2 regions of the Paenibacillus sp. 1A_MP2 genome follow, and region 2 is predicted to be linked to the other one. Evidence: a T-box and tRNA genes for the amino acid it is inferred to sense, from the RefSeq annotation. Region 2 holds a T-box; the other holds one or more tRNA genes.
The links. A T-box is a leader RNA that pairs with one kind of tRNA and senses whether it is charged. The one in region 2 lies ahead of ACTWJ7_RS09495 (valine--tRNA ligase), so its partner is inferred to be a tRNA-Val.
Positions count from the first base shown of each region.

Region 1: it encodes a tRNA-Val, which carries the amino acid that the T-box ahead of ACTWJ7_RS09495 (valine--tRNA ligase) is inferred to sense. The anticodon was not compared.

Region 1 is NZ_JBQQCS010000001.1:2,684,713-2,696,397, reverse strand. Features, by position in the region: gene ACTWJ7_RS13240 (MFS transporter) at 1-633, opposite strand, end outside; gene ACTWJ7_RS13235 (MFS transporter) at 648-929, opposite strand; gene ACTWJ7_RS13230 (aminotransferase class I/II-fold pyridoxal phosphate-dependent enzyme) at 1,323-2,798, shown strand; partial or broken gene ACTWJ7_RS13225 (DUF1292 domain-containing protein) at 3,040-3,356, opposite strand; gene ACTWJ7_RS13220 (copper amine oxidase) at 3,454-4,008, opposite strand; gene ACTWJ7_RS13215 (hypothetical protein) at 4,237-4,434, opposite strand; gene ACTWJ7_RS13210 (hypothetical protein) at 4,532-4,711, opposite strand; gene ACTWJ7_RS13205 (DUF1541 domain-containing protein) at 4,838-5,398, opposite strand; gene ACTWJ7_RS13200 (organic hydroperoxide resistance protein) at 5,628-6,047, opposite strand; gene ACTWJ7_RS13195 (NADH-dependent flavin oxidoreductase) at 6,276-7,472, opposite strand; gene ACTWJ7_RS13190 (winged helix-turn-helix transcriptional regulator) at 7,599-7,937, shown strand; tRNA gene ACTWJ7_RS13185 (tRNA-Val) at 8,065-8,137, opposite strand; gene ACTWJ7_RS13180 (hypothetical protein) at 8,282-8,536, shown strand; gene ACTWJ7_RS13175 (GNAT family N-acetyltransferase) at 8,773-9,216, shown strand; gene ACTWJ7_RS13170 (DUF3892 domain-containing protein) at 9,328-9,564, shown strand; gene ACTWJ7_RS13165 (hypothetical protein) at 9,640-9,921, opposite strand; gene ACTWJ7_RS13160 (hypothetical protein) at 9,915-10,127, opposite strand; gene ACTWJ7_RS13155 (DUF3889 domain-containing protein) at 10,325-10,645, opposite strand; gene ACTWJ7_RS13150 (hypothetical protein) at 10,699-10,992, opposite strand; gene ACTWJ7_RS13145 (manganese catalase family protein) at 11,223-11,685, shown strand, end outside.
Region 2 is NZ_JBQQCS010000001.1:1,914,600-1,926,284, forward strand. Features, by position in the region: gene hemL (glutamate-1-semialdehyde 2,1-aminomutase) at 1-783, shown strand, start outside; gene ACTWJ7_RS09485 (RluA family pseudouridine synthase) at 780-1,688, shown strand; gene ACTWJ7_RS09490 (LysM peptidoglycan-binding domain-containing protein) at 1,824-3,386, shown strand; T-box leader at 3,543-3,811, shown strand; partial or broken gene ACTWJ7_RS09495 (valine--tRNA ligase) at 3,870-6,535, shown strand; gene ACTWJ7_RS09500 (bifunctional folylpolyglutamate synthase/dihydrofolate synthase) at 6,612-7,988, shown strand; gene murC (UDP-N-acetylmuramate--L-alanine ligase) at 8,045-9,364, shown strand; gene ACTWJ7_RS09510 (hypothetical protein) at 9,484-9,981, shown strand; gene ACTWJ7_RS09515 (SPOR domain-containing protein) at 10,040-10,687, shown strand; gene ACTWJ7_RS09520 (DUF4321 domain-containing protein) at 10,833-11,075, shown strand; gene ACTWJ7_RS09525 (Maf family protein) at 11,169-11,685, shown strand, end outside.

The DNA.
Region 1 (11,685 bases), 770 kb from region 2:
CAGCATAACGACGCCGAACACCACAGGAATGGACGTAATGGATGAAAATGCAAACAGACTTGCTGCTGCCATCAAAAAACCGATGTTCAGGAACGGCGCCGTTCCAAACCGGTCTACCATTTTCCCTACAGGCAGCAGTGCAATAACCGTAATCCCACCCCCTGCTATCAGCAACAGGCTGTACAGGTTGGGGGAGATATGCAGGTCTGTGCGTGTGTATAGCGTGATCACCGGACTTAGCAGACCAATTACAAAGGACTGCATGAAAAGTGCAGGATATACAAGCGGATTCACATTAAGAGTACTACGTACCCGTTGCAGTGTGCCCTGGACGCTCTTTTTGAGTCGAATGAAAGGCGTAAGCAAATTCGGTTTAGCCGGATATTTCATATCCGCCCGCTTGCTCTCCCCTTCCGCATGCTCTCCCTCAACAACGACACGTCCGGGCAAAATCAGCGCGACCAGAATGACCAGAATGGCAACACCCATCAATATCAGGAAAATGGTGCGATAATCGTGATGCGTCCGTTCCAGAAGCCAGTTCATGCCGATTGGACCAAGTCCGGTCCCTCCAAGAGCCGCCATCTCCAGCGCTCCCATGGCTGTACCGTTCTTGTTCTGCGGCCCCGACATCGCCGTCACACCTGTCATGGCACACGGCCAAAGGGGGACGTACCGATTCCAAGAATGAGGCAAGCCATGGCAAGTCCAAATGCACTTTTGAAAAAGATAATCATGATTACAGCGACTAATGTACAAATTAGGGCCGTTACCATCGTGGCACGGAACCCGATTCGTTCTGCTGCCCAGCCAGAGGGAGCCCGGAACAGATTATCACCCAAATATTGAAGGGCAAAGGCCACACCAATCACGCCAGCGGTCAGGCCCAGAATATTGTCCATATACACGGGCAATACAGCGACCAGCAAGGCACCCTTGATAATCTCAACTAGAAAAAGCGTTAGCCACATAGCGATAAAAAAGGTGATCGCAAGATTTTGGCTGGTTTTGTATTAGTTTGCATTCTTTTTCCCCTTTCGATGCTTGCTTGCCCATCTCCTATGCTTACTGTAACCCTCGGGGATGTGTCCAAATCTCAGCAATTCGAAAAATTGTCAAGCAATACTGCTTGCATTCGGTTCTTAATTTGCTATACTCAAATTTGTTTAAGATTACAAAATGATAAGTTCTCAGCGAAGCTGAACTAAATCCATCCGTGATCGCAAGAAAAACTTCCGCTACATGCGGTCTGTCTTCATAGAATTTACGTCGAAAGACGTTTTTCTTACAAATTATAATTAGGAAAGGTTGTGACAGCACTGATGGATCACCGCCGTACGCCGCTGTTTACCGCTTTAAAAAATCACGCGGCACTCAATCCGGTGCAATTTCATATTCCGGGACATAAAAAAGGATTGGGAACGGATACCGAATTTCGTGAATTTATCGGCGATAATGCCCTCTCCATAGATTTGATTAACATCGCTCCGCTAGATGATTTGCATCAGCCAACCGGTGTCATTGAGGAAGCGCAGATTTTGGCAGCCGATGCCTTCGGAGCCGATTATACCTATTTTAGTGTACAGGGCACAAGCAGTGCCATCATGACCATGATTCTGTCGGTATGTGAGCCGGGTGACAAGATTATTGTGCCCCGTAATGTGCATAAATCGGTCATGTCTGCCATTATTTTCTCAGGAGCGAAACCCGTGTTCGTCTCTCCTGCGCAGGATGCCAATCTGGGGATTGATCACGGTGTTACTACAGGCGCGATCCGACGTGCCCTTGAGCGTCATCCCGATGCCAAGGCCTTGCTCGTCATTAACCCAACGTACTTCGGCGTATGTACCGATCTGAAAGAAATTGTAGAACTGGCTCATAGCTATCAGGTCCCAGTACTTGTGGATGAAGCGCATGGCGTACTCATTCATTTCCATGAAGATCTGCCGCTCTCTGCCATGGCCGCCGGGGCTGATATGGCTGCAACGAGTGTGCACAAGCTGGGTGGTTCGATGACACAGAGTTCTGTACTCAATCTGAACACCAAGAATGGATTTGTGAATCCACAACGTGTTCAAACCATTCTGAGTATGTTGACTTCAACGTCGACTTCTTACATCCTGCTGGCTTCGCTCGACACGTCGAGACGTAATCTGGCTCTGAATGGCCATCAGATGGCACAGAAAGCCATTGATCTGGCCGAGTTTGCAAGACGCTCCATTAATGATATGGACGGACTGTATTGCTTCGGCAGAGAGCTGCTGGGCACTGAGGCTACCTTTAATTACGACCCAACTAAAGTAACCATTCATGTTCGCCACCTGGGCATTACAGGCTACGAAACAGAGAACTGGCTACGTGAGCATTACAAAATCGAGGTGGAGCTCAGTGATATGTATAATATTCTGTGCCTCATCACGCCTGGAGATACGGATGATTCCATAGAAATCTTGCTGAACGCCCTGCAAGATCTATCCCGTACGTATTATCAGGTGAATCCAGCCCATGAGCTGGTAGTCAAGGTACCTGATGTACCACAGTTGATGCTGACTCCACGTGATGCGTTCTACGGTGATACCGAAGTCATTCCTTTCAAGGAATCCGCGGGCCGGATTATTTCGGAATTCATCTATGTCTATCCACCAGGAATTCCGATTCTGCTGCCAGGTGAGGTTATCACTCAGGAAAACATCGATTACATCATTGATCATGTTGAAGTGGGACTTCCTGTAAAAGGACCCGAGGACCGCAGCGTAACCAACGTGAAAGTCATTGTGGAAGCAGATGCCATTTTCTAAAACAGCCATTTCTACATGGGGTTAATCGATCTCTACGGACCAAGCGGGATGCTTGGTCCTTTTTATTTTTTTCTCCAAGAAGATTGAACTGCCATGTGCTTATGATTCGCTGTATTGTTTGCATTTTTCCACCTATTCCACTGTCCCTATCGCAAGAAAAAGCAGCATTTAAGCCTAATAAAAAGCAAACAAAAGGCCCCCTGTGATCAAGGAGCCTTCTTGCTTTATTCCAAAAGGATGACTATTCTTGGCTTGCAACGAGTTCGTTGTACGCCGCTTCAACACGGTCCACTCTTCTTCGTCTTCAATATTGTAGAGCACCATTTCCTCGTCTTCTTCTTCCATACGCAGAATGATGCCGTCAGCTTCAGGATTGTTACGTTCCAGCAGGAGCGCATAAACATGCTTCTCCACGTCAAACGTCTCCACCAAAACCATCTCCACGTCATTTCCGTTCTCGTCTGTCAGTGTCAGAAGAACTTCTTCATGCTCGTGGTCGTGGTCGTGATCGTGGTCGTGACCGCAGGCATCGCCGTGTTCATGTGTGTGATCGCTCATTGAAATACCTCGCTTTATAAATAGATATTGTGTAACCTTGCATATCGTAACATGTTCATAGGGCCAGGTCAATTTAACCGACAAGGTTATTTTTGCTTCATTCGTTCAGCGCGGTAATGATTTTCTCAGCTGCCAGCACATAATTACTGTTTGCATTTTCTTTAATATAAAAACCGACTTGGTACTTGCCAGCCCGGCTGAAGTCATACGTAAAATCGTACGTTCGGAACCAGAAGTTATCCTTCTGGGTCTTAAGCTCCTGGGACTGTATATCCTTAACATCACCACTTGGATTGGTAATCGTCACCTTCACGGCAGCTATATCTGTTGTCAAACTGTCGACTTGTGAGAACACATTAAATTTCAGCTTACCCACGTTCACGTTGCCAAACACAGTATCTCCCTTGAAGAGAAAAATATGTACATTCGGTTTGATAACCGTTACTCTCTTGTTTATGCTATCCCATCTGGCGATTCCGCCCGCTTCCCTTACAGGTACATAGGTCGTTCCGTCAATGAGATAACCACCGTCAGCTGCTTCCTTGCCGTTTATGAGAACCCGAATCTTCTCGTTCACTGAATCTGCAAACAATAAAGACCCGCCGAGCAAGGAGAATACTGTGACACACAGCAAAATTCTTTTCCATTTCATTCCGTCAATATTCCCTCCCCTGCTGCTAGCTGTTGTACATTTATACTGCAGATTCAGCCACAAAGTTGCGCTGTTTTTCATCATTTTTCATTTTTTATCCAGAATATTTTCCACCCCTTGGAACGATCAAAAAGAGGCGTTCCCTATTAAAGGGTGCCTCTATAGTATTGTTGTTGGCAATACGTAATTATACGAACTTCTTGTGAGTCCCTTATTATACTGCTGGAACTACGAAGTATGACGAGTCAATATACAAGGTACACCCTTGCCTACAGCTCCATCCGTTCGCATCCGTGCTGCATAATCCATTCCTCGTGTACAGGGGGTCTTGCAACGCTCACATACATCCGAAGTAACCAACTTCATCGATACACGAAGTTTGTCACTCTTTAACACGGGAGCCTTTTTTGCCTTTGCTTTTGCCATCCCGGATTCCCCATTTCCCCAATTGCTTGCTGATGTAATGCATCATATGGGGATTTGCCCGGTTGTGTGTCAAAAGGAATAAACTTACTTTCGTTCTCTAGAATACGTACTTAAACAATACGAAGATCACCGCGAGTATGCCACCGAGAATCAGCCAGTTACTGATTTCCCACCAAATGCTTTTCCCTCCGGCTAAAAGCTGTTGTTCCTTTTCTTCATGACGCTGTTTGTGTGTATGTGACTCGGAGGCATGGGGTGGCTTGCTGAAGTCCATCATATGCATTCTCCTTTCCAGCAGCTTTGGTTCATTCTCATTCCATTATAACCCATAATTGAATGAGAATTTATTAATTCTCAAAAAAGAAGAAATGAACGAGCTACGCTAGTATCTATTGAAACTCTTTTATTTTGAAGACAATTCTTCTTCCGTGACCCATTTATGATTCTTCATCGGATCTCCACCTGTAGTTGGAGTATAGTCAACCATATATACAGTGGTTTGCTCAGCCGAGTCAATTATGGCTTTAGCGCCTTTCATTCCTGGCATATGATCAGCATTCAGCACAACCTCTGTTCCTGCTGCATACGGTTGATCTGTGTGGTCCTGAATTTCCTCTTGAATAACCCATTTATGATTTTCCACTGGATCTCCACCTGTGGTTGGTGTGTACGAGACTGCATACGCCGTCGTCTCATAAGCTCCCACAATTTTCGCTTCTGCACCTTTCATTCCTGGCATATGGTCCGCGCTCATTGTGGCTTGGCTGCCTACTGGATATGTAGGATTGCTCTTTACGTGAATTCCTTCCGGTAACTCCCCTGATTCGGAGTGGTGCATCTCGCCTGTGCTCGCTGTATGACTGTCACTACTGTTATTGTCCTGCTCAGCATTCTTGCCACATCCACTTAACATCAGACTGCCCGTAATCACCGTAGTCAGTAATAACATTGTATACTTTTTCATGAGTTGCACTCCTTTAGGTTTTTAATTCTACGTCTATAATATACCCCATATGGGTATATTTCAATCAAAATTGAGTTCTATCATTTATTTCCCTAGTGCCCAGAGACATTGCCCATGGAGTAACATAATACGAAAAACCCCCGATTTCTCGGAGGCTTAGAATGAACAACAAAATGAAATCATGTAGTTTACGCATTACTTCGACCTTCCAATATGACCAACGCAGTAATTATGCCAGTTCCACGGAAACATTAACATTTCCTTTGATGCCTTTGGAGTACGGACAGTAGTCATGAGCAAGTTTGACAAACTTCTGTGCAGTCTCCTCGTCCAGCCCCTCAATTTTAACTTCAAGTTCCACTTCCAGCTTCACACCATTATCCGAAGGGTCCGTCACAAGCATAACCGTTGCAGATACCGTGCTTTTCTCAATTTCGACTTTGTGTTTCTTCAACTGAAACTCCAGCGCGGAATTAAAGCAAGCACTGTAGCCTGCTGCAAACAATTGCTCTGGATTCGTAGCTGTCGTTACTTTGCCTCCCAGCTCAGGTGGGGCAGCGACATCAAGCATAAATACGTTATCTGGCGATTGTACAATTCCTTGACGTCCACCTGTATTGATTACTGTCGTTTCATATAATGTTTTCATTTGGTTTGGCTCCTTTGTATGTTTTGATTTATTTTGTGATGATGATGTCCCTCTTTGTTTAGCTAACAATTAAATTGTACACAATTTAATTGCGTTTGTAAATCATTATTATAAAATTTAAAAAAACAACCATCCCCTCGTGTAATACAAGGAAATGGTTGCTTCTTAATAGATAAATGTCTATTACTTATCCAAAAGTTGAATTCACCTATTTATATATTCGATCCATTACATCTTCTTCTCAAATCCCTCCATCGGCGCAAGCGAATTCTGATAGTCATTATCCACCTGACCGTCGGTGGTGAAATGCATGACCTCCCGGAACGAGCCCTCCAGATAAGTCTGCATCGCCAATGGAATGCGCAATTCATCCATATCATATGGAGATATTTGATAGCGAATGCTGGCAAGGTCTCCTGCTTCCACCTTCTGCACCCATTTGGGCTCGCGAATCAATTCCCGGCCGAGTGCAGCCAAGGTTGCCCCGGCATGGATGACTTCTTCCGCATCTTCTGGCCGTTCAATCGATCCAATGCCAATCAGAGGTTTCTTGTTGTCCAAAACCCGAACGAATTTGGCTAAGATCGGCTCCTTGTCCTCAGGTTGATTTAAGGATGTTCGTTTGTAGCTGGCCATCGACAGATGAATGTAATCAACCCGAGTGTCTGTCAGAGCTTGGGCAAAAGCCAAAGAGTCTTCAAGTCGGATACCCGGCATATGAATTTCTTCCGGTGAAATCCGGTAACCAAGGATAAAGGGTTTATCTGCGTGGGCATCGATAATCGATGCGACCTCCTGTATGACCGCCAGCGGAAATCGCATGCGATTCTCAAAGCTGCCACCCCATTGATCTGTCCGTTGATTGGAATTCACGGAGAAAAATTGCTGCAAAAGATACGTGTTCGCCCCGTGAAGCTCTACCCCGTCAAAACCGGCATGAATCGCCCGTAAGGTTGCTCTGCCGAAGTCTTTGATAATGCTTTCGATTTCCTCGCAAGTCAGCTCGCGCGGCGTCTCCGAGCCTGTTGGATGCACGGAAGCGATTGCGCTCGCACTGGTGGGTTGAACACCTCTTAGCGTTTTGGAATTCGTTTTGCGTCCTGCATGAAAGATTTGTGCAATCGCTTTGGTTCCGTCCTTCTGAATAGCTCTTGCAATTTTGGAAAGTCCTTTAATTGTAGAATCGCTTGCGATGGAAAGCTCACCTTCGAAGCCTTTTCCTCCATCGGTTACATACGCAACACCCGTAATGATCATACCAGGGCCACCAGCACGTTCTGCATAATAATCAACTTCATCATTGGTGATTGAACCATCGAAGAAACTGGACATCGTTGTCATCGGCGCCATAACCACTCTATTTTTCAACGTAAAACCATTCGCAAATGTATAAGGCTGTAAGAAATTACGATTACTTTTTTCCATATATATTCTCTCCTTCTTTCAGGCTTGTTCACCCTTGTCTCCGTTTCATGAGTTATTGTATAGTAGGGTGAAACACGAGTATAGTATGCACTTAAAAGATAGATACTATCTAAAAGGAGAGTGAATATGGAAATGATGGAGGAAGTAAACGTTAAACCATTTTCACATGCCATGTCGATGATCGGCGGAAAATGGAAAATGCATATCTTGTTTTGGCTGTGGAAAAATAAAACATTACGTTATGGAGAATTAAAAAGAGCCTTGGGAGGCATTACGCATAAAATGCTAAGCTCTCAACTGAAAGAATTAGAGTCAGATCGATTAATTATCCGTAAAGAGTACCCACAATTACCACCAAAAGTAGAATATTCTTTGTCTTGTGAAGGTTTAACGCTGATGCCTGTACTGGAAGTTCTCTGCAATTGGGGAAGACAGAATCTTGCTGATTTGCAGAAAACTCAGTGAACGTACTGAAGCGAAGGATGTATTTCTTTTACTTTTCTCCCCAATTGTCCCCCAAGTCTTCCATAATGCCTTATTCATAAACCAGACAAAAAGAAAAAAGCCCTTGCTGCGCAAGGACTTTTTGTTATGATCTGTAGTGGGCTCGAACCACTGACCCCTACCCTGTCAAGATAGTGCTCTCCCAGCTGAGCTAACAGATCATGATATCTAATTGTTTTCCAATCAAGTAACAGTATCATACCAAGTAACCGTGTTCATTGTCAATCGTTTAATTGGTAATATTTTATCCGTATTGGTGCACAATAAAGGAATGATTACCATTTCGATGACGAGGTGACTTCCAGTTGAGAAACAATAGAGAACGCAAAATACGTTTATATTTAACAGTCAAAAACTTAATCTGTTTACTTGTGCTTGTTGTACTAATCAGCGCTGCTGTCGGCTGCGGTTTAGAGCGGGATGAACATACGGTACAATTCCAACAATTAAAGGAGCCCAATGAGGTTAACGATGATCTGCCTGTCTGGCTGGATGTGTATTCCAAGTCTGTTGTGCATGATGTTTACTCCCCACAAGGCCATGTTGAAGTCTTACCCTGAGGAACATGATACCGCATTTCACTCGTCTTCGTCCCACTTTTTGGAGTACGCCTTCTTGGTCACATAATACAATAAAGCTATCATTCCCGCCGACATCAAAAGTGTGATTGCCATCACTCCTGCCATGCCCATGGTTCGCACCTCCTCTCCCAGTATGTTCCAGACTTAACTATACAGGAAAAGCATTTTTTTGTATAATTCAGACTGATAGCGTAGAGCAGAAAGAAGGAATGGAATTGGCAGCTGAGATTAGTTATGTAACGACTGAAGAACAACTCCAGAAAGCGCTGGAGATTCGCAATCATGTTTTTGTGATCGAGCAGCAGGTGCCTGCTGACATTGAGATTGATCAATATGATATCATCAGTCCTGATGTGCATCACGTACTGTTGAGTACGGATGGACAGGCTGTAGCCACAGGGCGTCTGATCTATTACACCAAGGATACTGCCAAAATGCAGCGGATCGCTGTGCTCCAATCTCATCGTGCATTCGGCTATGGTCGTGTACTTCTGTTAGCCATGGAAGAACGAGCTCGCGAATTGGGATTGGTTTACTCCATTTTGGATGCCCAATGTCAGGCGCAAAAGTTCTATGAAAAGCTCGGATATGAAGTGATCTCGGAAGAGCCTTTTTATGATGCAGACATTCTGCACGTTCGTATGCAAAAGAGCCTGTAACTATCCTTTAAGTGCTATATGAAGCCATGTGGTGCATACTTTTTTTTGTTCCGGACATGCTAAAGAGGAAACCAGATTCCTATTTGGTCAGATAAAGGAGAGTGTGACATCATGGATCAAACGACACGCGAAAGCTTCACAGCAGTACAAAAAAATGGTGACGGCGATCTGACGGCGTTTCAAACTTCATCTGGACGTGTGCTGGATTACCAACAGGCACTGGCGGAAGTCAAAGCAGGATCAATTGCAGGTGTGAACGTCTTTAAAGGCAGAGATGGCGAAATGTACATTCGTGGTGACGCAGACGGCGACCCGACCAATAACCTTGATCAACTTCCAATTTTCTAAAATAGATGCTTGCTGCTTAACAAGGCGCCAATCCGGATTTTCCGGGTTGGCGTTTTCTTTCGTTTTTCTTTCGTTTTAATATTCGGTAAAATATTTCACGGCATCGCCAGCAGGCTGACTTTTGCGAATGGGCTGTGGTTCCTGCTCCCATGCCTGCAGAATTAATATGCCTTCCAGTGTAGACTTGTTCTCCCACACAATATGCTGCCTGCGCTCAAGCTCCAGCAATGACTCGTGAATGAACGCCTTGCTTCTTCCTGTCTTATTCTCCAGCTCATCCATTCGAGGCACTCGGCGACGCTGCCCTGCATAATTAACAATAATACGCAAAATTTTGCGTTCAAAATCATTCAGCATATTTCTTCCTTCCCTTCCTTATGGAGAACGGGACGCCATGCCAGAATACCTTGTTCCAGAAATGTTCGGGGTGTCCCTTCTTTTCCTGCGGATGCTCTAATCATCCCTCCTCGTACACTGTTGATTCGAATCTGCCGCTGTGTAATATGCCCTGCACGATCCATGTAGACGAGTTCCACCATCTGACCAATATATTTTCCTAGCATAATCATCCCTCCAATAAGAACATGTGTTTGTTTTATTATTATATGCGAACATAAGTTCTTTATTCAACAACTAAAAAAAGGATTTTATTGAAATCAAAAAACCAGACTCCCCCTTTTTATAGGAAAGTCTGGTTCTTATCCAGCTTGCTAAGCAAGCAATCAATCTTTTATACCTTTCGTGCTACTGTTATACGACCTCATCTTCGATCCGATTCCGTGAATTGTACTTTTTTCAGCTGCTGGGTAGACGGATTAAAATCTACATTCACATATACAGCAAATTGTTTGCCCTCTTTGTTACGTACCCATAACTTGAACTGTTCACGGGATTGGTCTGCTGTGAGCGAGGTGCGGCCGATATGCTTGTAATCCAAAATGTCCACATTGTACTTGGTTTGTGTTTCCTTCACTGCAATGATTCCCCACTTCGCATAGTCAGGGATCGCGGTTGCTGAACTTGTTGTTAGTCCACTTAAACTTAGTACCACCGTCATCAGTGCAACAATGAGCATTCTCATATCATTCACTCCTTGGGCAACGTTTACGTTAGCCTGCCCTGTAGAAGTTTATTTTACACCAGTAAACGAAGAATAATCGTAACCGGTTGCTGAAGCGTTTGAACTGTACTTACTGCCATCTTATACCGTTCGATTGGAGAACTGAAGCTTATGCCCCAGTCACCCTCCAATAACAGATTTCGCGGTGATGGATCTTCCGACTTTTCCAAACCGTATTTTTCTATAAGCGCATCTCGTGTTTGCTGATCCAACTCTATCGGAGCATCTGCATATGCCGTGACATCACTACATCCCAAAACTACACATAATAGAACACTCCATCCCACCATAAACCAACGTTTGTGCATTTTCCTGTTTCTCCTTCATTTAAATAACATCATCACAACCAGATATACTTCATTCGTCCTGATTGTACATAAATAACATGGTATTGGAAATAACAAATGTTGACTCCATAGTATACGTCTAAAGCCTCATTTGCATAATTATGGGTTTAGCATAGTGGGAATACGTGTAATATGCCTTGACGGCATCACTTCATTATTCTGCACAATCATTTTGAGGAGGTTACACCCGAATGTTCAAACGTATGGATGAAATCGCAATTGAAATCCCCAATGTCGAGAAACCCGACCCGAATGCAGCGGCAGCGATCCAAGAATTGCTGGGTGGTAAATTCGGAGAGATGTCAACGTTGAACAACTACCTCTATCAATCGTTTAATTTTCGCTCCAAGGAAAAATTGAAACCCTTCTACGACCTGGTGATGAGTATCACCGCCGAAGAATTGGGGCATGTGGAACTTGTGTCTCATGGCATTAACAAATGCCTCAGAGGTTCAACCGAGTACAAAGAGCCTGACGATACACCGCTTGGTTCCGTGAAGGATGCTCGTCTGTCCTATCATTTCCTGGCTGGTGCACAGGGAGCCATGCCTTTCGACTCCATGGGCAATCCATGGACAGGCGCACATGTCTTCAACAGTGGCAATCTGGTCGAAGATCTGCTGCATAACTTTTTCCTCGAATGCGGAGCACGTA
Region 2 (11,685 bases):
AGCCCGGGTGTTCCTGAAGGTGTGGCTATCAATACGATTACGGTTCCATACAATGACCTGGAGTCGGTGAAGCTTGCTTTTGAACGTTACGGTGAAGAACTGGCAGCCGTCATTGTGGAACCTGTTGCAGGTAATATGGGCGTTGTGCCTCCTGTTTCGGGCTTCCTTGAAGGCCTGCGCAGTTTGACGTCTCAGTACGGCAGTCTGCTCATTTTTGACGAAGTCATGACCGGTTTCCGTGTGGGACTGAACTGTGCGCAGGGGAGATACGGCGTTACACCTGACCTGACCTGCTTGGGTAAAGTCATCGGTGGCGGACTTCCGGTTGGCGCTTATGGCGGCAGACGCGATCTGATGGAACAAATTGCTCCAACCGGACCGATCTATCAGGCAGGTACATTGAGCGGCAATCCGCTGGCTATGGCAGCAGGTTATACCACGCTCAAATTGCTGACGCCAGAGGTCTATGACCGTTTGGAGACGCTGTCTGCACGCTTGCAGGCTGGGTTTGAAAAGAATGCAGCAGAGACGGGCATCCCGATTACGATTAACCGTGTTGGTTCAATGGTTTGTCCATTTTTCAGTGCTGTTCCCGTTACGAATTATGATATTGCCAAAGAAAGCAACCTGGATCAATTCCGTCGTTACTTTGCGGCCATGATTGATCAAGGTGTAAGTGTTGCCCCTTCTCAATACGAAGGCATGTTTGTCTCTGGCGTGCATACGGAGCAGGATATTGACGATACGATTGAGGCAAACCGTAAGGCTCTTCAATCATTATGACGATTAAAAGTTGGAAACGCCGTGGGGACTGGCTTGAACTGATGCCAGGCAAAGTGGTGACAGGCAGTCCAGACAGACAGGCTGCTGCAGAGCAATGGCTTCTGTCTGAACTTCAGTTTCCGGAGAAATTGCTGCGTCAGCTAAAGACGAACCAGGGCATACAACTGGCAGGGGACCGGCTTCGGCTGGCCCTTTTTGCGTCTCAGCCGATTGACGTTGAACCGAGTTGGGCGGATATTGAAGTTTTGTATGAGGATGATTTCTGCCTGGTTGTGCACAAACCTGCCGGAATGAAGCTGCATCCTGATGGGAGCCGTGCGGATCAAGCGATTACGCTGGATCATGCGGTAGCCTCCTACTACGAAATGAATAATATTCAGGCGAATGTACGCCATGTTCATCGTCTGGACGAGGACACGACAGGACCTGTTTTATATGCCAAAAATGCCTTTGCTCTCGTTAAACTGGATGAAGCGATGCGGCGTAAAGACATTGGACGCCATTATGTCGCCATTGCAGGCGGTCAGATATCCACAGAGTTGAATACGATTGATGCTCCGATCGGGAAGGACAGGCACCACAAGCAACGCAGACGTGTCTCGGAAGGTGGGCAGGAAGCGGTAACCCATGTGGAGATCGTGGAGGTATGGGATAGAGCTACTCTTGTACGGCTGACACTGGATACAGGACGCACACACCAGATTCGGGTGCATTTAAGTTATGCAGGACACCCCCTCATAGGGGATGAGTTATATGGGGGCAGAAAGGATTCAATTGGCCGACAGGCGCTTCATGGTGAGACACTGAGTTTTACCCATCCGCTGACCGGCGTACGAATTGAAGTGGTTGACCCTTGGCCGGCGGATCTCGAACAACTGGCACAACGTGAAGGCAAGGACCAATAAACGGAAAGGTTTGCACAAAAGGTGGCATGCTCATCTCATTCAAGGCATATAGATGGGGTAACGAAGGATTTGGACCATGGATCAGTCCCATGAGAAGGATCATGGTGAACATATGCCGAAAGGAGGACGCCACCTTTGTTGAATCAACCTTATGGTTTGCGGTTCGATATTTATGAGCGCGTTCATTTGTCAGAGGGAGTCCCTGCGATTGAGGAACTGGAGGAAATTGAGCTTTATCCTCGCATTCAGGTGATAGGTCAGGATGATCATGCAACATTGCGAGGCCATCTTTTGCTGACGGGTGCGTATCGGGGAGAGAACGAGATCTCGGAGGAACTCAAACATTTTATCCCGGTGGAGATCACGGTACCCCTGAACCGGGTAAGATCGCTTGAGGATATTTCCATTGAGATTGAAAATTTTGATGTCGATTTGTTATCCAACCGAAGTTTGAATATTACAGGCGTATTGTCGCTTCGCGGCATTGAGGGCTTCCCGGTGGAGGAGCCGCAGGTCTGGTCAGCAGATGAGTTTACCGTTGTACATTCGCCTGACCCTCAGCAGAGTGACCGTTCAGCTCAACTGGAGCAGACAGGCAGCGATCCCAATGTATTTGCTCAGGAATACCTGCTTCAACGGAGCGAAGAGGAAGGGCTTACGAGTACAGCAGAGCCTGCCTATGGCAGTCAGGGATTCGTTGATCCTTCTGCTGGAGATGAGACGGCACGGAATGAAGAGGAGTCGCAGCAGGCACATCTATATCAAGTTTCTCCTGAGCAGTTTCAGAACGGGCAGCAAGGGGCTGGTTACGCGCAGCCAAGCCCAATATCGGCTGAAAACGAAGAGTCCTTGTCCTTGAGGAACAAAGAGGATGAAGCGAAATCGAATGTATCCGAAACGCCTTCTCCAGTTTCGTCTTTTTTGGCGGAGACAGCCGACAGGTTGGCTTCTTACCCTGAATCTGAGCCTCTGCTTCCTCTGACTGAAGAGTCGTCAGTTTGGTCCGAGCCTTCCGTCGAGACCTTACATACGAACTCAAGGAACTCGGAGCAGGCCGATTCCAAATTGGTCTCAAAGCCTTCTGATGAACCAGCAGCACCGAACGTTTGGCATTTTGAATCTGCCCGATCTGAATCCAAACAAGAGGAGCAGGCGGTAGCAGATGTCCCGGCAAATTCCCAGTCGGAGAACTGGCAGGATGTCTTCGCAACATCTGAACCGGAAATTTCGGAAGAATACAAACCTCATGAAGTATCGGACACCAATGAGTCCGCTGAAGAAAAAGAAGCCTTTATCCCTGAACCTGTGGCTGAAACGGAAGACAAGCCGGAGCTCAAGGTTGCTTTTGGCAGCAAGAGAGAGTCTGCACCAAAACAGGCAGAGGGCGTAGGCATCTCCTCCTTGTTATCCTCTGGCAGAGTGACACGTGAGGCGGAAGCTGAACGGGAGCAAGAGGCACTCGCTGGAGAACTGCAGGAAGAAGCATATCAGCCTGATGATGTAGAGTGGAAGAACCTGTTTCTCGGCACCCTTGTGGATCAGACCCCGTTTCGTAAGGTGAAATTATGCATTGTACAGCGTGAAGAGACACTGGATACGATTGCAGACCGATATCAGTTAAGTACCAGAGAGCTCCAGTTGTATAATCGATTATCCGAACAGGTTGTGGAAGAAGGGCAGATTCTATATATCCCTTAACTGCAGGTAGGTTAATGTCCATTTCGACCCGTGATCCCTTGAGGATGGCGGGTTTTTGCTTTATCTGCCCTCAACCTGCATTGCAGCGCGCTTTTTCCGCTGTTGTCAGGTTGACTATCGGGCACGGGCAGGGTATGATGTGTTTAGGTTTTTTGAAGAACAACGTGGATCGGGAGTAGTAGACAGTATGACCTTTCAGAGAGCGGGATTGTAACGCTGGGAAATTCCGTAGGAACCAACTGATCGAAGTCGCCCGGGAGTTGCCTGTTTGAATACAAGGGATGAGTCATTCATACCTGAGGTAGGATGGGCCGGTCGCAGCCGTTATCTGCTTGAAGTGTCACGTAAGTATAGGAGGGGAAGTCTGTCTTTCTATCTGCGTGAAACAAAGGTGGTACCGCGAAAGCTAACCTTTCGTCCTTTGATGGATGAAAGGTTTTTTTGTTTTTTGGCGATGATGAATAAGTAACGGAGGAATGACACATGTCTGAACAAAAAAATTCAGCTGCAACAGAAATGCCGACCACGTATGATCCGAAAGCTGCGGAACAAAATGGTATTCCACTTGGATGGAAAATGGATATTTCAAGGCAGGCCAGCGTAAAGATGCTGAACCTTATACGATTGTAATCCCACCCCCGAACGTAACCGGAATGCTCCATATTGGGCATGCGCTCGATTTCACACTGCAGGATATTCTGATTCGTACCAAGCGGATGCAGGGCTATGATGCACTGTGGCTGCCGGGTTCTGACCATGCAGGGATTGCTACCCAAACCAAAGTCGAGCAGAAATTGCGTGAAGAAGGTCTGACTCGTTATGATCTGGGACGCGAAAAGTTTCTGGAGAAAGTATGGGACTGGAAAGACCAGTATGCAACAACTATTCGTCAGCAATGGGGCAAAATGGGCTTGTCGCTCGACTATACGCGTGAACGTTTTACGCTGGACGAAGGTTTATCTCAGGCTGTGCGTAAAGTGTTTGTTCAACTGTATGAAAAAGGCCTCATTTATCGAGGCAAACGAATTATTAACTGGGACCCGGTAAACCGGACTGCATTGTCCGACATCGAGGTTGAATATAAAGAAGTTCAGGGTCACTTGTACCACCTGCGTTATCCGCTCAAAGACGGAAGTGGTTATGTCACAGTAGCGACAACTCGCCCGGAAACGATGCTGGGAGATACGGCAGTTGCTGTTCATCCGAAGGATGAGCGTTACGCAGATATGATTGGCAAAGTGCTTGTGCTGCCTATCATCGGACGCGAAATTCCGGTTATTGCAGATGAGTATGTAGATAAAGATTTCGGAAGTGGCGCCGTGAAAATTACGCCTGCTCATGATCCGAATGACTTCGAAGTGGGCCTCCGTCATGATCTGCCACAGATTACGGTGATGGATGAGACCGGTACGATGAATGCCGACGCAGGCAAATATCAGGGACTGGATCGCAGTGACTGCCGCAAGCAAATCGTTGCAGATCTGAAAGAACAGGGCGTATTGATCAACATCGAGGATCACACGCATCAGGTTGGACACAGCGAACGGACAGGAGCTGTCGTTGAGCCGTATTTGTCGACACAATGGTTTGTTGAGATGAAGCCGCTCGCGGAAAAAGCGATTGAGAAGCAACAAAGCGGTGAAGGGGTTCGTTTTGTTCCGGATCGTTTTGAGAAAACGTATCTGAACTGGATCGAGAATGTTCGTGACTGGTGTATCTCTCGTCAATTGTGGTGGGGTCATCGTATTCCTGCCTGGTATGACGAGGAGACCGGAGAAGTTATTGTATCTGCTGAAGATCCGACAACACTGCCAGAATACGCTGGGCGCAAGCTGAGACAGGATGAAGACGTTCTGGATACATGGTTCAGCTCTGCATTATGGCCGTTCTCTACATTAGGCTGGCCGGAAGACACGGAAGATCTGAAACGTTATTACCCGACAAGTGTATTAGTAACAGGGTATGACATTATTTATTTCTGGGTGGCGCGCATGATCTTTACCGCTCTGGAGTTCACGGAAGAGGTTCCGTTCAAAGATGTGCTGATGCACGGTCTTGTTCGTGATGCAGACGGACGCAAGATGTCCAAATCGCTTGGCAACGGTGTTGATCCGCTGGATGTGATTGAGCAATATGGCGCGGATGCTATGCGTTACATGATCTCTACCAGCAGCACTCCGGGGCAGGATCTCCGTTTCCGCTGGGAGCGTGTGGAACAGGCTCGTAACTTTGCGAACAAAATCTGGAATGCATCACGCTTCGCCCTGATGAATCTGGAAGGGTTCACCTATGAAGATCGCGATATTAGTGGAGATCTTGGAACAGCGGATTACTGGATTTTGCACCGCCTGAACGAAACTTCTCGTGATATTACGCGTCTAATCGAAGCATATGAATTTGGAGAAACAGGCCGTTTGCTGTATAACTTTATTTGGGATGACCTGTGTGACTGGTATATCGAGTTTGCGAAGTTGTCCTTCTATGGGGAAGATCCGGTTGCCAAGAAGAAAACACAATCGGTGCTTGCTTATGTGCTGGATCAGACCATGCGCCTGATTCATCCGTTCATGCCTTACATTTCGGAAGAAATCTGGCAGCATCTGCCGCATGAGGGCGAGACGATCACGTTGGCTTCCTGGCCGGTATATGATCCTGCATTGGAGAACCCAGAAGCTGTTGCTGAGATGAATCTGCTTATGGATACCATCCGTGCAGTGCGAAACATCCGTGCAGAAGTGAATGTACCTATGAGCAAGAAAATCGAATTGATGGTGAAAGCGAACAACGAAGAGACATCCAGCATCATTGAACGCAACAGCCATTACATCAAACGTTTCTGTAATACGTCCGAGTTCGACAGCGGCCTGGATCTGAGCTCACCGGATAAAGCAATGACTGCTGTCATTACTGGGGCTGAGCTTTACTTGCCGCTGGCGGGCCTTATTGATATTGATCAGGAAGTGGCTCGTCTGGAGAAAGAGTTGCAGAACCTTGAGGGCGAAGTACTCCGTGTGGAGAAAAAGCTGGCGAACGAAGGCTTTGTTGCCAAGGCTCCTGCCAAGGTCATCGAGGAAGAGCGCGCCAAGCAAGCGGATTATTCCGACAAACGGGATAAAGTGATTGCACGAATCAAGGAACTGAAAGGTTAATGTATTCGGGTCGGATGGAGTGCTTTTGCGCCATCCGGCCGCTTTTTCAACCAAACTCAAACCAAAGGTGAATCATATGACGGAACTTAACGGGACAGAAATAGCAGCTCCTTTACTTACCTATGACGAGGCAGTCAACTGGATCAATGGCCTTATTCCTTTCGGCATCCGACCCGGATTGGAACGAATCGAGGGATTGATGTCATTGCTGGGCAATCCTCACCAGCGTCTCAAATTTATTCATGTCGCGGGAACGAACGGCAAAGGTTCGACTTGCGCTTTTTTGACGTCAGTGCTGCTTCAGGCGGGATATGATGTTGGAACGTATACATCCCCTTATATCACCAAGTTCACAAACCGTTTTCAGTACAACGGTGAGGATATTCCTGAAGAAACTTTGCTCAAAATCTCGAACCGCCTGTATCCATTAGTCCAAGAGATGGCTACAACTCCCCTTGGATCACCTACAATGTTTGAGGTTTCCACGGCACTCGCCCTTCTGTATTATGCGGAAGAATGCTACCCGGACATTGTGGTATGGGAGACAGGGCTCGGGGGAAGGATGGACGTAACGAACATTGTTACACCCGTGATATCGGTCATTACCAATATCGGTATGGACCATACGGATGTACTGGGAGATACGATTGAGGCGATTGCAGGAGAGAAGGCAGGCATTATTAAGGCGGGGGTACCCGTTGTTACCTGTGCTACGCAGCCAGAGGCTGTGAAGGTGATTCGGGAGACCGCAAAACGGTTAAGTTCAACCGTGTATCTGGCAGGAGATCGTTTCTCCTATCATAGACTGGACAGTGATGAGAACGGTCAATCCTTTCATTTTACAGGACCGTTCCGTGATCTGGACGCTCGCATACGCATGCAAGGCATACATCAATGCGAAAATGCAGCGGGTGCGCTTATGGTACTTGAGTTACTTAGGCAATACATGGCATTTATGCTGGATGACGAAGATATTGCGCTTGGACTGGAGAATGCCTTCTGGGCAGGCCGGTTTGAGAAAGTTGTTGATGAACCCCGAATTGTACTGGATGGAGCACATAATCCGGAAGGGGCTGAATCATTGGCCAAGAGCATTATCGAAGTATATCCTCACAACAAGTTAATTTTGATGATGGGCATGCTGGCGAATAAGCATCACGAAGCGTATTTACAGCATATACTACCACTAGTGGATACGCTGATCCTGACCGAGCCAGATTTCCGACGCAAAATGGCTGCAGCCGAATTGCTGCAGATTGTCGAACGGGTACGTCCCGCCATTGCGAAACCGGAGCTGGAAATCATCGTCGAGCCTGAATGGGCAAAGGCACTTGATCTATTGAAGTCACGGACGGAAGCGGAAGATCTGGGGGTGGTGTCCGGCACATTGTACCTGATTGCAGATGTGCGGGCAGCCCTTTTGCATCAAACCGATTCTGAAAAAGGTTGGTGAAAGTTTTGTTAAATACATCGGAACACGTTCATTTTATAGGGATTGGCGGATATGGCATGAGTGCCATCGCGAGAGTTATGCTTGAGATGGGATACACCGTTACCGGATCGGATGTCGCTTCACAGGAGTTGACCGAGAAGCTGGCAGCCAAGGGAGCGAAAATATATATCGGACATACGGCAGAGCACGTAAATGGGGCAGACCTGGTTGTCTACTCTACGGCAGCTCCGGCTGATAATGTGGAGCGTGTGGCAGCCGAACAGCTGAACATCCCGATTCTGCATCGCGCCCAGATGCTGGCGCGTTTGCTGAACGAGCGCAAGGGTGTGGCTGTGGCGGGGGCTCATGGCAAAACAACCACTTCATCCATGATTGCACTCGTTATGGATAAATGTGATACAGACCCGACATACATCATTGGCGGAGAAATCATGAACGTGGGTACTAACGCCAAGGCAGGCCAGGGCGACTGGGTTGTTGCGGAGGCAGACGAAAGCGACGGTTCATTTTTGCAGTATCACCCTTGGCTAGGTATTGTAACGAATATTGAAGCGGATCACCTTGAGAATTACAACAGTGATTTTGAGGAACTCAAAAAGGCTTATGTGCAGTTCCTGAGTCAAATTCGTCCAGAGGGTACGGCCATTGTATGTTCTGATGACGAAAATGTTCAAGCTATTTTGCCAGCGTTAAAATCACGGGTGACCACATACGGCATTGACCATGCTGCTGATTATACAGCAACAGATATCGTGCTTGGTGATCGCCGAATTTCCTTTACAATGAACCACGAGGGGAATGCTTTGGGTACGGTGGAGTTGTCCGTTCCAGGTAAACATAACGTTTATAATGCGATGGCTACGGTCATCACATGCTTGGAAGCAGGTATTCCATTCGAGAAAATTACGGCTGCCATTATCCAGTTCCATGGAGCGAAACGCAGATTCCAGGTGCTGGGTGAGGCGCGTGATATGCTGATTATTGATGATTATGCTCATCACCCGACCGAGATTGAGGCTACGATCAGTGCAGCCAAAGCGACAGGGAAACGTATCATTGCAGTATTCCAGCCGCAGCGTTACACACGTACGTTCTTCCTGCTTGATGCGTTTAGTCGCGCCTTTGCAGAAGCGGATGAGGTTCTCATTACCGATATCTATTCCCCTGCGGGTGAAAAACAGATTGAAGGTGTGCACTCGGCCAGACTGGTTGAACTTATCGTTCAGAACAGTAATGCTACTGCGCGTTATCTTCCGACAAAGGAAGAAGTTGTTGCAGATTTGCAGCACCGACTTCAGCCAGGTGATCTTGTGCTCACAATGGGTGCAGGTGATATCTGGAAAGTTGGCGATACACTTGCCAAAGGGTTGAAATAATTACATCCTTAAAACCGTCTGACTTCATTTCGAAGCGGGCGGTTTTTTGCATGAAATGGAATGTTTCAGATTCTCTCCGCATATAGCTGTTATAAATGGGACAAAGGAGAGGGTACGGGGTGAGCAATGCTAGAATGACGTTTCGCTTTGGGGATAACGAGTCGGACAAGCCTGAAAACAAGGGGATACCCACATCCAGCACATTTGCCGCTTTGAGTGAAGAAATTCCGCACAGTCCAACACCGACGCCAACGCCAACGCGGTTAAATACAACGCCTTCATGGACACCAGAGGATATACCCGGAGACTGGGGAGAGACGATGCTGACAGGCTCCACTGTACCTGAACCTTACCAAAGAACGGACAAGAATGAGATACTTGATGAGCCCGAATACAACTATAATCACCTTACTGCATATCCGGGAGATGAGGACGAGAGCAGATCGGACGAGAATTATGGTGATCATAATTGGATTGCAGATAGTGAAAATTACTCTTATAAGCGAAATCGTCCCCCGAGGGGCTGGAAAATGATTGGTTCAGTTACCGGTGCACTTGTAACCGGGGCCCTCTTCGGGATGGTTATTCTTTCTTTTTCAATCGGGAAGGGGCCGTAGATCCTGGGAGCAAGATTCCCGCCAATCAGGCGGTGTCGGCTGTGACAGGTCGGGGGGAGTGGCTGGTTCGGAACAGCAGCTCCAAGCAGCAACTACAGGCGGCAGTTATTATGCACTGCAATACGGTGTATTCAGTTCTCCTGAACGCGCTGAACAGGCGAAGGTGGAATTGTCCCAGGCAGGCATTGCAGCAGGCTCCGACCCGGAGGATGGTAATCGGGTATACGCAGGCATTTCGGCTGACCGTGAGGAGGCCAAGCTGCTTAGCACAAGGCTTAAGGCCGAAGGTGTGGAACTGTACGTCAAGGAAATCGTCAACCCTGAAGTGAATCTAGCAGTATTCGGCGGAAAAGCAGAGGATGTTCAGCAGTTCTTCGCAAGTGGATCAACTTTGGTAGAACAACTGTCTACCCTCTCGATCCAGAAGCTCGGTCAAGCTGTTCCTGAAGCTGTTTCAGCCGAAACGATGACCGCACTACAGAACCAGCATGAACTCTGGCTCACTGGTTTGAATAGTATTGCACCGGGTCTGAGTGCAGACGTACAACCCTATGTATCCGCGATGGAAAAATCGATGAACAGTGCGGTAACTGCACTTGCCGAATACAACAAAAATCCGGCGAATGTGCATATGTGGTCTGTACAGTCTGATCTGATGGAATATGTATTACAGCAAAAAAAATGGCTTGAGGCGATAAAACAGTAATCAATGCTTTCCCATAACACAGCCTTGAAATACCTGTCCGGCAAGGAACTGGAAATAGTTCCCCTTGCCGGATTTGTGTTTGTATTGACGTACAAAACCCCGTATAATAATGTGGGTGTCAAAAAATGGCGAGGGAAGATCACCGATGAAAAAAAACTTCGGCATGTTATTGCTGTTTCTGCTGCTCGGCTGGCTGGCCGGTGCGTGGATCGCCAAGGCACTGCAGCCTGTAAAGGCCGTTGCCTTTCTAACGAAAGCCACGACCATTCGTTGGTCGCCGCAGGCTGATCTGGATATTATCAGTTATGATATTTCACTTCAATTTCAAATGAGCCTCCTGAGTCTGATTGGTATTATTGCTGCTGTATGGCTGTATCGCAGGTTATAGGAGAATGACGAATTTTGACGAAGAAACTAAAAAAATGATATCTACTAGCGTGATCCGATAGGATTGTCGCCGTAGCATAAGGGGCCGGTTATTTTGGATAAAACAAAACAGCGTCGCATTATTCTGGCTTCCACTTCGCCACGGCGTAAAGAACTGATCGCATCACTCCATCTAGCTTTTGAAGTAATACCAAGTCATGCCGATGAAGATACACCGCCGGAATGGACTCCTGAACAGACGGTACAGGAGCTTGCGATGCGTAAGGCGCTTGCCGTTTATCGTGGGCTGGAAGGCCGTGAACAGGATGCGGTTATCGTGGGTAGTGACACAGTTGTCGTTCTGGACGGTGATATTCTTGGCAAACCCGTAGACGAAGCGGACGCTGAACGTATGTTATCTCGTCTACAGGGACGTGTACACCGTGTTTTCACGGGAGTAGCCTGTATTGATGCAAACAATGGGCAATCTATGGTTCAGTATCGACAGACTGATGTAACGATGAAGGAACTGTCTGAAGCTACGATTCGTGCGTATGTTCAGACCGGGGAGCCTTCGGACAAGGCAGGATCATATGCCATTCAGGGCATTGGTGCTTCACTGATAGACCGTG